One region of the Rahnella sp. PAMC25617 genome, then DNA from elsewhere that is predicted to be linked to it. Evidence: predicted binding sites of a transcription regulator. Region 1 holds the regulator's gene; each other region holds the start of a gene.
The links. Region 1 encodes CRP, which controls carbon source genes, mostly activating them, when cyclic AMP is high. Its sites were predicted from a motif close to ATGTGANNNNNNTCACAT; they were not measured.
Positions count from the first base shown of each region.

Region 1 (2,207 bases):
GGGCAATCAGGTCGATGACCTGCTGCTGTCGCGTCAGCAACGGGGGTAACGCGGTTTCAGGATCGGTGTGTTGCGTCAGCAGGCTGTATTTAGCTTCGAAGTAATCCGCGAGTTGCAGATAGAGCTGGCTGAGCGTTTCGCGCATCGGCTGTTCTTCCGATATGCGAAACCACGCCCAGTTAAATAATCCGTACCAGGCCGTACCGGCGGCGAAAAGCACCGGCGCCTGCCATATAGGGCGTACGCCGACCATACTCAGTGTGAAGATGGTCGCCACCAGCGCGCCGGGCAACAGCCGCGCATGCAACGGGCTGATTTCGCCGGTCACGCCAAGCAGTAATGCCAGCGACAACATGATGAGCGGCAGGGGGATGTGCCAGCTTTCCAGCATCACTTGCAGCAGAATGCTGCTCACGGCAAACAGCGTTCCGCCAATTATCAGGCGTTTGAAAAAGCGTTTGTGCGGAGTATCGAGGCCCGCGACGTTGCAGCAGGCAGGACAAAGAGAGAACAGCAGCCCCATTTGCAGATTGCCGAACAACCAGCAGATACCAACGGGCAGGCACAACACCAGCGTCTGGCGCAGCGCGTAGTTAACTTCCGGATGGTAAAACAGTCTTCGCCATAGCGTCATGGATAAAGCTTAGCCCATAAAAAAGGCGCGACAGTATTCTGCCGCGCCGATTTTTAAGGGATTAACGTGTGCCGTAAACGACAATCGTTTTACCGTGTGCCGAGATCAGACTTTGATCTTCAAGCATTTTGAGAATACGTCCGACTGTTTCACGTGAACAACCGACGATTTGGCCGATTTCCTGACGGGTGATCTTGATTTGCATCCCGTCCGGATGGGTCATCGCATCAGGCTGTTTAGCCAGATTAAGGAGAGTTTGAGCGATACGCCCTGTTACGTCGAGGAAGGCCAGGTTGCCGACTTTCTCTGACGTCACTTGCAGACGGTTTGCCATCTGCGCGGAAAGACGCATCAGAATATCCGGGTTAACCTGAATCAGCTGGCGGAATTTTTTATAAGAAATTTCAGCCACTTCACAGGCAGTTTTTGCACGAACCCACGCACTACGTTCCTGACCTTCTTCGAAGAGTCCCAGCTCGCCGATGAAGTCACCTTGGTTAAGGTAGGACAGTATCATTTCTTTGCCTTCTTCATCCTTGATAAGGACAGCAACTGACCCTTTCACGATGTAGTAAAGCGTTTCGGCTTTTTCACCCTGGTGAATCAGCGTACTTTTAGAAGGATACTTATGTATATGACAGTGAGACAGGAACCATTCAAGAGTCGGGTCTGTTTGTGGCTTGCCGAGAACCATTTGCTATTATCCTCTGTTGTTATCGCTGCCCAAAATCACAGGGCTCAGAGTTCCCTGTACGGCACTTCATAAAAAAAGCGCCCTTTCAGCATATAACTCCCCAGAAATGCTGCAAGCGGGTGTCGGAGTGAAACAGCCTGATTATTGCCGTTATCACCGTGGGTTCTGTTCTTAAACCGCGAAAACCGTCACCGCAATTCACTGGAAAGTATGTTTCGGCTTTGTTTGTAGCACAGGTTTGCAATGCTGTCTTCTGTTGTCTCGCTTCAGCATGATGGCGATCGGGTTACGTTGCCAGATTTTAGGTGGAAGGGTACTCTGGGAGCGGAATTCGACGAGTTTATTCACCGGGAGAATAGTTCATGCACGCACGCGTAAAATGGGTAGAAGGGCTGACGTTTTTAGGCGAGTCAGCGTCAGGCCACCAGATTTCTATGGATGGTAATGCGGGCGATAAAGCACCCAGCCCGATGGAAATGCTGCTGATGTCCGCAGGCGGTTGCAGCGCGATTGATGTGGTGTCTATTTTGCAAAAAGGCCGTAATGACGTGCGTGATTGTGAAGTCAAGCTGACCTCACAACGCCGCGAAGAAGCGCCGCGCCTGTTCACGCACATCAATCTGCATTTTATCGTCACCGGTAAAGATCTCACCGATAAGATTGTCGAACGTGCCGTTAGCCTGTCTGCGGAAAAGTACTGCTCTGTGTCCCTGATGCTCGGCAAAGCGGCGACCATCACGCACAGCTTTGAAGTGATCAGCGTCGAATAAGTTACGACCAGTCATACGCGTGGCACTGGCTGCGCAATAAATCCAAAAATCGCCGCGCGGCAAACGTCAGCGGCGATTTTTGCGAGTAAAGCACGCAATATTCCGCCTG
Region 1 covers NZ_JBOCUM010000019.1:204,975-207,181, forward strand. Annotated here, with positions in the region: gene ACM615_RS22300 (YccS/YhfK family putative transporter) at 1-634, opposite strand, end outside; gene crp (cAMP-activated global transcriptional regulator CRP) at 696-1,328, opposite strand; gene ACM615_RS22310 (OsmC family protein) at 1,691-2,098, shown strand; gene ACM615_RS22315 (LysR substrate-binding domain-containing protein) at 2,100-2,207, opposite strand, start outside.

Region 2 (2,207 bases), on a different contig from region 1:
CGGTCGAATGGATGTTTATGGTCGGGATGCGCCGTTTAGGATAAATGCCGCAGCGCAGCGTGCCGCCGCAGTCGATAACCGCCACACCGATTTCTTCCGCCGGAGGTTCGCCTTCTTTAAAACCATCCACCGTTTCCCAGCCGGTCAGTTCCGCCAGCTTGTCGACAATCGCCGGGCGCGTGCCCGCCGTGATATACACCACTTTTTTGCCGGGCACCGCGTCAATCAACAGCGGACCACCCCAGCCACCTTCACCCCGGTTAATACGGATCGTAACGCTCATTTTCTGCTCCGGTTTTTAGAATTGGATTTTGAATAGACTGGAACCTGCCTACAGCTGCACCTGACGATCCAGCTGAATGCCCATCTTGCGTTCGAAGATGCGAGTGGTGAGATCCGTTATCCAGCCGCGGAAGAAATTGGTCACCATACCGACCAGGAAATAACTGACGGCCAGCGGTCCGAGCGGCAGTCCCAGCGTGGTCAGCCCGCTGGCAACGCCGAGATACACAAACAGTTCGCCGGGGTTGATGTGCGGGAAGAGACCGTTCATGGAATGGCAGCTGTAAGAGCCAGCGGCGTAATAGCTGGGTTTGTAGATTTCGGGCATAAAGCGCCCGAGGCTGAGGGTCATCGGGTTGCAGAAAACAAAGGTGCCAATCACCGGCAGCAGCAGGTAGCGCGAAATCGGATTGCCAGCACAGCGCTGTGCCAGACGTTCGATTCGCCGTTGTCCGACAAAAACAATCAGCGCGTTCATGACTACCAGCAAACTGATTAAGAGAGGCAGGATGCCGGTGACCATCCCGACAAACACCTCACCGCCTTTTTGAAACAGGCCGATAAACCACTCGGCACCGTGCGTTATTACATCAATCATCATCTTCTCCTGTAGGGGATCGTGGGTTTACGCTTTCATGTTTTGTTACTCCACGCTGAAAATATAATCATTATGAATTTATATTAATTATATATTGATCACATTTTGAAAGTTTAACCTTTCAATTTGAAAGATTGATAATCAAGGGGCATTACAGGAAGAAGAAGGGAGCAGGAAGAAAGAGGGGTGAGACTGACCGGAGGAACGTCTCAGGCCAGCTTATTTTTAGAAACTTTTAAGAAACTACAGAAAGTAAAACCCGTTACGCCGACACCGTAAATCCAAGCATCATGCCGGTATCTTCATGTTCCAGCAGATGACAGTGCGCCATATAAGCATGTTGTTTATTGGCCAGATGGTTGAAGCGCACCAGAACTTCACTGCGGGCACCCTCAACGCGCACGATATCTTTCCAGCCCTGCCGGTGCGGCGGCACAGGCTGACCATTTTCAGAAAGAATACGGAACTGCGTGCCGTGGATATGGAAAGGATGCAGCATCATGTCGCCTTCGCCGGAAATGGTCCATTTTTCGTACTGGCCTTGTTTCACATCGAAAGCGGGTACATTCATGTCATAGGCTTTGCCGTTAATTTTGTTGCCCTGCATGAAGTCGTAACCGGCGGACGATTTGCTCATATCCATACCCGCCATGCTGCCGTGACCCTCATGTTCTGAACCCGACATGCCCGGCATTGCCGCCATATCGCCGCCGCCATGATCCATGCTCATGCCGGCCATTGCCTTGTGACCATAGCGTTTCATCAGCGCCGCCATGCCCTGCTGATCCAGTTGCGGATCCATCATCAGTTGCAGCCAGCGGGTTGGCAGATTATCGACGGACACCAGCGCCGGCAGCGGGACCAGCGTGTCCGGCAGAGAACTGCCGCTTTGCGTCAGCGTCGGCTGAATACGCAGCACCGGCAACGGTTTGTCGAAAGGTGCCAGCGTCATGCCCATCTGTTTCACCGGCAGCGTAACCAGATCAAAGGCTTTGCCGTCGCTGCAATCAATCAGCACTTCAAAACGCTCGCCCATCAGCAAGGATAAATCGCTGACTTTCACCGGTTCAGGCAGGAAACCGCCGTCGCTGGCGATGACGTACATCGGCCGCTGGTCACTGGTGGCGATGTGCAGCGAGCGTGCATTACAGCCATTGAGCAGACGAAAACGCACCCAGCCGCGGGAAATACCGTGCTGCGGATACACCGCGCCGTTGGTCAGCATATGTTGCCCGAACCAGCCGACAGCCGCGGTCATCACGTCCATCTGATAATCAATCTGTCCGGCGTCGTTCAGGCGTTTATCCTGCAAAATGACCGGAATATC
Region 2 covers NZ_JBOCUM010000017.1:234,944-237,150, reverse strand. Annotated here, with positions in the region: gene srlE (PTS glucitol/sorbitol transporter subunit IIB) at 1-283, opposite strand, end outside; gene srlA (PTS glucitol/sorbitol transporter subunit IIC) at 332-880, opposite strand; gene cueO (multicopper oxidase CueO) at 1,143-2,207, opposite strand, start outside.
Region 2: a site for CRP is predicted at 967-984, ahead of srlA (PTS glucitol/sorbitol transporter subunit IIC). Genes of this name have one in related genera too.

Region 3 (2,207 bases), on a different contig from region 1:
TGAGTTATCTGATTCGGACTGATGCGCCAGTGCGCCGGATAAATTCCGTCCACTTCCTGCGGTAACAAATCGCTGACGCCATTCAGGAAACGAAACGCATTCGGGCTGCGGTACAGCACGTTGGTCAGATGCAGATTGTCGGTATCTTCATAAAGATGGTGGTCGCTGTGACGGACAAAACAGACACTGCCGGCACTGAGGATCAGCGGCTGGTCGTTGAAAACGTGCGTGCCGGTACCCTGCTCGACCAGCACAATTTCATTGAAATCCTGATGATGATGTTCGGGAAACGTTTCCTGCGGATAACGGGGTTCAATGGCGACCGGAAAATCCCCTGAGGAAAAATACTCACTACTGCTTAGCACGGTCATTTCCGACTCCTTATTAACATTATCGTAATATCTTAGTCGTCACCGGCGCGGCTATAAGGCTGAAACTGTGATCCGCCAGCCGCTTTTGAACAAAACATTTCCCTCCTTACGAAATCCTGCGCCATCCGCCGTACCGCGTGGCTTTACACCTTATTTAAGTACGGACTTCAGAGACCGGTAAGGTGTGGTTTTCTGACCGTTTGGTATGACCGAAACAAAATTGTTATCAAATTGTGAGGTTGTTCGCTTAAACCTTTGCATCTTTGCCATAGTTGGCGCTGAACTGGCACTCGCGGAAAGGTCAGTCTGAAGGCAACCTCCTAGAGTCGTGATCATGCGCCTGGCGCGTCGGCAACTTTTCGTCGTTAAACTTTTTGCAGATTTATGCGAATAGCATGCGGAGTACCAACAATGAAATTAAAACACGTACTGAGCCTTACCCTGATGGCGAGCAGCATCCTGCTGGCAGGCGCGGCATCGGCAGAAGTCAAAATTGCGCTGGTAGCGAAATCGCTGGGCAACGGTTTTTTTGAGGCGGCTAACGTCGGTGCGCAGCAGGCAGCCAAAGAACTGGGGGACGTTAAGGTAATTTATACCGGTCCGACCACCACCACCGCCGAAGCGCAGATTGAAGTGCTGAACGGCCTGATCGCGCAGGGCGTCGATGCCATTGCCGTCTCCGCAAACGACCCTGATGCGCTGGTGCCGGTACTGAAAAAAGCCATGCAGCGCGGGATTAAAGTGGTGTCGTGGGATTCCGGCGTTGCTAAAGATGGCCGTCAGATCCACCTCAATCCTTCCAATAACGCGCTGATCGGCGAAACTAACGTCAAACTGGCCGCCGATGCGCTGAAAGCCCTGAACGTGGAAAAAGGCGATGTGGCAATCCTCAGCGCCACGCCAACCTCGACTAACCAGAATCTGTGGATCGCAGAGATGAAAAAGGTGCTGCCGAAATATCCTTCGGTGAATCTGGTGACTGTCGCTTACGGCGATGATCTGTCAGATAAAAGCTACCGTGAAACCATCGGATTGCTGAAATCCTACCCGGATCTGAAAGTGATTATTTCTCCGTCTTCCGTCGGTATTGTGGCGGCGGCACAGGCGGTGAAAGATCAGGGCAAAATCGGCAAGGTTTACGTAACCGGCCTGGGGTTGCCGTCTGAAATGGCGGGTGCGGTGAAATCCGGGGCAACGAAAAGTTTCGCCATCTGGAACCCGATTGATCTGGGCTACGCCGCAACGTATCTGGCAGACGATTTAGTCAAAGGCACCGCCACCAAAACCGAAGCCAGCATGGGCCGTTTAGGCAAAGTGAAACTCGATGCGGACGGCAGCGGCGCGATGGCAGAACCGTTTGTCTATGACGCCAGTAACATCGACAAATTCTCCAAAATCTTCTGATCCTGAATGCGGCTCATCGTGATGCGGTGAGCCGTTTTGTTGTGCTTAGCCAGACAGGGGAACTGAAATGACAGACTCAACGACGCCGCTTTTATCATTAAAAGGCATCAGCAAAGTCTTTCCGGGTGTCAGGGCGTTAAATAACGTTCACGTGGATTTGTATCCGGGAAAAGTAACCGCCCTGATTGGCGAAAACGGCGCGGGAAAATCGACGCTGGTGAAAGTCATGACCGGCATTTATCAGCCGGATGAAGGCGAACTGCATTATAAAGCGATTCCAATCAAACTGCCGAATCCTGAATCCGCGCACAAAGTCGGGATCACCGCCATTCATCAGGAAACCGTGCTGTTCGACGAGCTATCCGTCACCGAGAATATTTTTGTCGGCCATTACATCTATCGCGGGCTGTTTAAACGCCTGAACTGGCCGGC
Region 3 covers NZ_JBOCUM010000005.1:202,720-204,926, reverse strand. Annotated here, with positions in the region: gene rhaS (HTH-type transcriptional activator RhaS) at 1-371, opposite strand, end outside; gene rhaS (rhamnose ABC transporter substrate-binding protein) at 783-1,775, shown strand; gene ACM615_RS05890 (sugar ABC transporter ATP-binding protein) at 1,843-2,207, shown strand, end outside.
Region 3: a site for CRP is predicted at 603-620, ahead of rhaS (rhamnose ABC transporter substrate-binding protein). Genes of this name have one in related genera too.

Region 4 (2,207 bases), on a different contig from region 1:
AATCCCGGATGCCAGTTGCTGTGTTCCGCAGACAAAATCACTGGCAGGCGTGGCAGCGTAGATCAGGCCTTTTTTGGTCGGACGCTGACCCGGAGACAATACTTCTGAAATTGCGCTGGTGCCGGATTTTGCAATCGAGCCGAGCGCTTTTTCCACCACGTTGGCCAGACCGCCTTTTTTGTTACCCGGAGACGGGTTGGCGCTGCGGTCGGTTTGTCCCATCGACAGATAATCATCGTACCAGGCCATTTCTTCCAGCAGACGTTTACCCACTTCGACATCCGCAGCGCGCGGCGTCAGTAAGTGGATGGCGTCGCGCACTTCAGTCACTTCTGAGAACATCACGGTCGCGCCACAGCGCACCAGCAGGTCCGAGGCGTAACCTACCGCCGGGTTAGCTGTCACGCCGGAGAAAGCATCGCTGCCGCCACATTGCGTGCCCACGACCAGATCAGACGCCGGACAGGTTTCGCGCTGACGGCGGTTCAGGCGCTCGAGATGGAATTGTGCAACGGTGAGGATATCGTCCACCATCGACTGGAAGCCGACATGCTGTTCATCCTGCAAACGGACGATATGCGTATCGTCGAGGGAAATCGCCTGCACGTCCGGCGTGCCTTCCAGCAGGCGCTCGGGTTGCAGCTTTTCACAGCCCAGACCGACCACCATCACTTCGCCGCCAAAGTTCGGGTTCAGCGCCAGATTGTGGATAGTGCGGATCGGCACCACCGCCGCGGGGGCGTTAATTGCCACGCCGCAACCGTAGAGATGGTTCAGCGCCACGACGCCATCGACGTTGGGGAATTTCGGCAGTAAATCACGCTCGATGATTTTGACCACGTAATCCACCACGCCCGCCACACAATGCACGCTGGTGGTTATACCGAGCAGATTTTTAGTGCCTACGCTGCCGTCGTCGTTGCGGTAACCTTCAAAGGTATAGCCTTCCAGCGGCGGTAAGGCGGGCGGAACGCGGGTGGCCAGCGGCAGGCTGTTAAGCTCCGGCGCGACCGGCAGTTCCACCAGGGATTCGTCAATCCAGCCGCCCTGTGCGATATCACGCACCGCATAGCCGATGACTTCACCATAACGAATAATATCGCCACCCTGGGTAATCGGTTCTAAGGCAACTTTATGGCCTTGTGGAATATGCTCAATTAATTCCAGACCATTAGAAAATCGGGTGCCGGCTTTTAAACCGTTATCGTTCACAATAATAGCAACGTTATCGCTTTCATGAACCTTAATGAAAAGTGCTTCGGTTGCATGTTCTTTATCTTTATTACGTGACATAACTGTCTCCGCGTTTATTAAACATCCCGGAACAAAAGGCTCCGGTTAATTCTCTGAAGTTGACGCTTAACGACGTTTCTCAAAACATGCTCTGTAATACAGGGTATGACGCTCATTATAAGACAGACTTCCACGAACCTCATTGTGCAACTGACCAGCTTTTTACCGGTTTAACATCATTCTGTGGGGCAGGTGACAGAATAAATGTGATGGATATCACCCTTTGATTTGAGCGGTTATCAGCGCGAGATAATCTGTGATTCTCCTCCCACATCGATGTGTGTATGCAAAAGAATAGTCACAATTATCTGCTATATTCTTGGGCGAATGCACAGTGTTATTTCGGGGCCTCTTTTTTATACTGTATTAGCCCTCTGAAGGTGACGTTTTAAGTAATACAGGTAAATTTCGTACAAGGATTAATAAAGGATTAATTCGCCAGATCGTATAAATGCTTCTTATAAAGAAACTATAGGGTAAATAACGCAGAGGAATGGCGGGCGTTATTTGAGCAGCGGTGAATTACCTGAATGAATTTTTCAATATTACAACGAAGGTCACCATGAATATTCAATCTCAGTCTCGGACAATCGCGCAAAGTAAGGTACGAACACATATTCGTTACTACATTTTGCTGATTATCTTTTTAATCACGGCGGTGAACTATGCCGACCGTGCAACGCTTTCCATTGCAGGCACCGAGGTCGCGCGCGAGCTGGGCCTGGATGCTGCGGATATGGGGCAAATCTTTGCGGCATTCGGCTGGGCATATCTGATTATGCAGTTGCCCGGCGGATGGTTGCTGGACAAGTTCGGTTCCAAGAAAGTTTATACCTACAGCCTGTTTTTCTGGTCGCTGTTCACCTTACTGCAAGGCTTTGTTGGCTGGTTCCCGCTGGCGTATGGCGCACTGA
Region 4 covers NZ_JBOCUM010000009.1:156,400-158,606, reverse strand. Annotated here, with positions in the region: gene garD (galactarate dehydratase) at 1-1,293, opposite strand, end outside; gene ACM615_RS13295 (MFS transporter) at 1,856-2,207, shown strand, end outside.
Region 4: a site for CRP is predicted at 1,498-1,515, ahead of garD (galactarate dehydratase). Genes of this name have one in related genera too.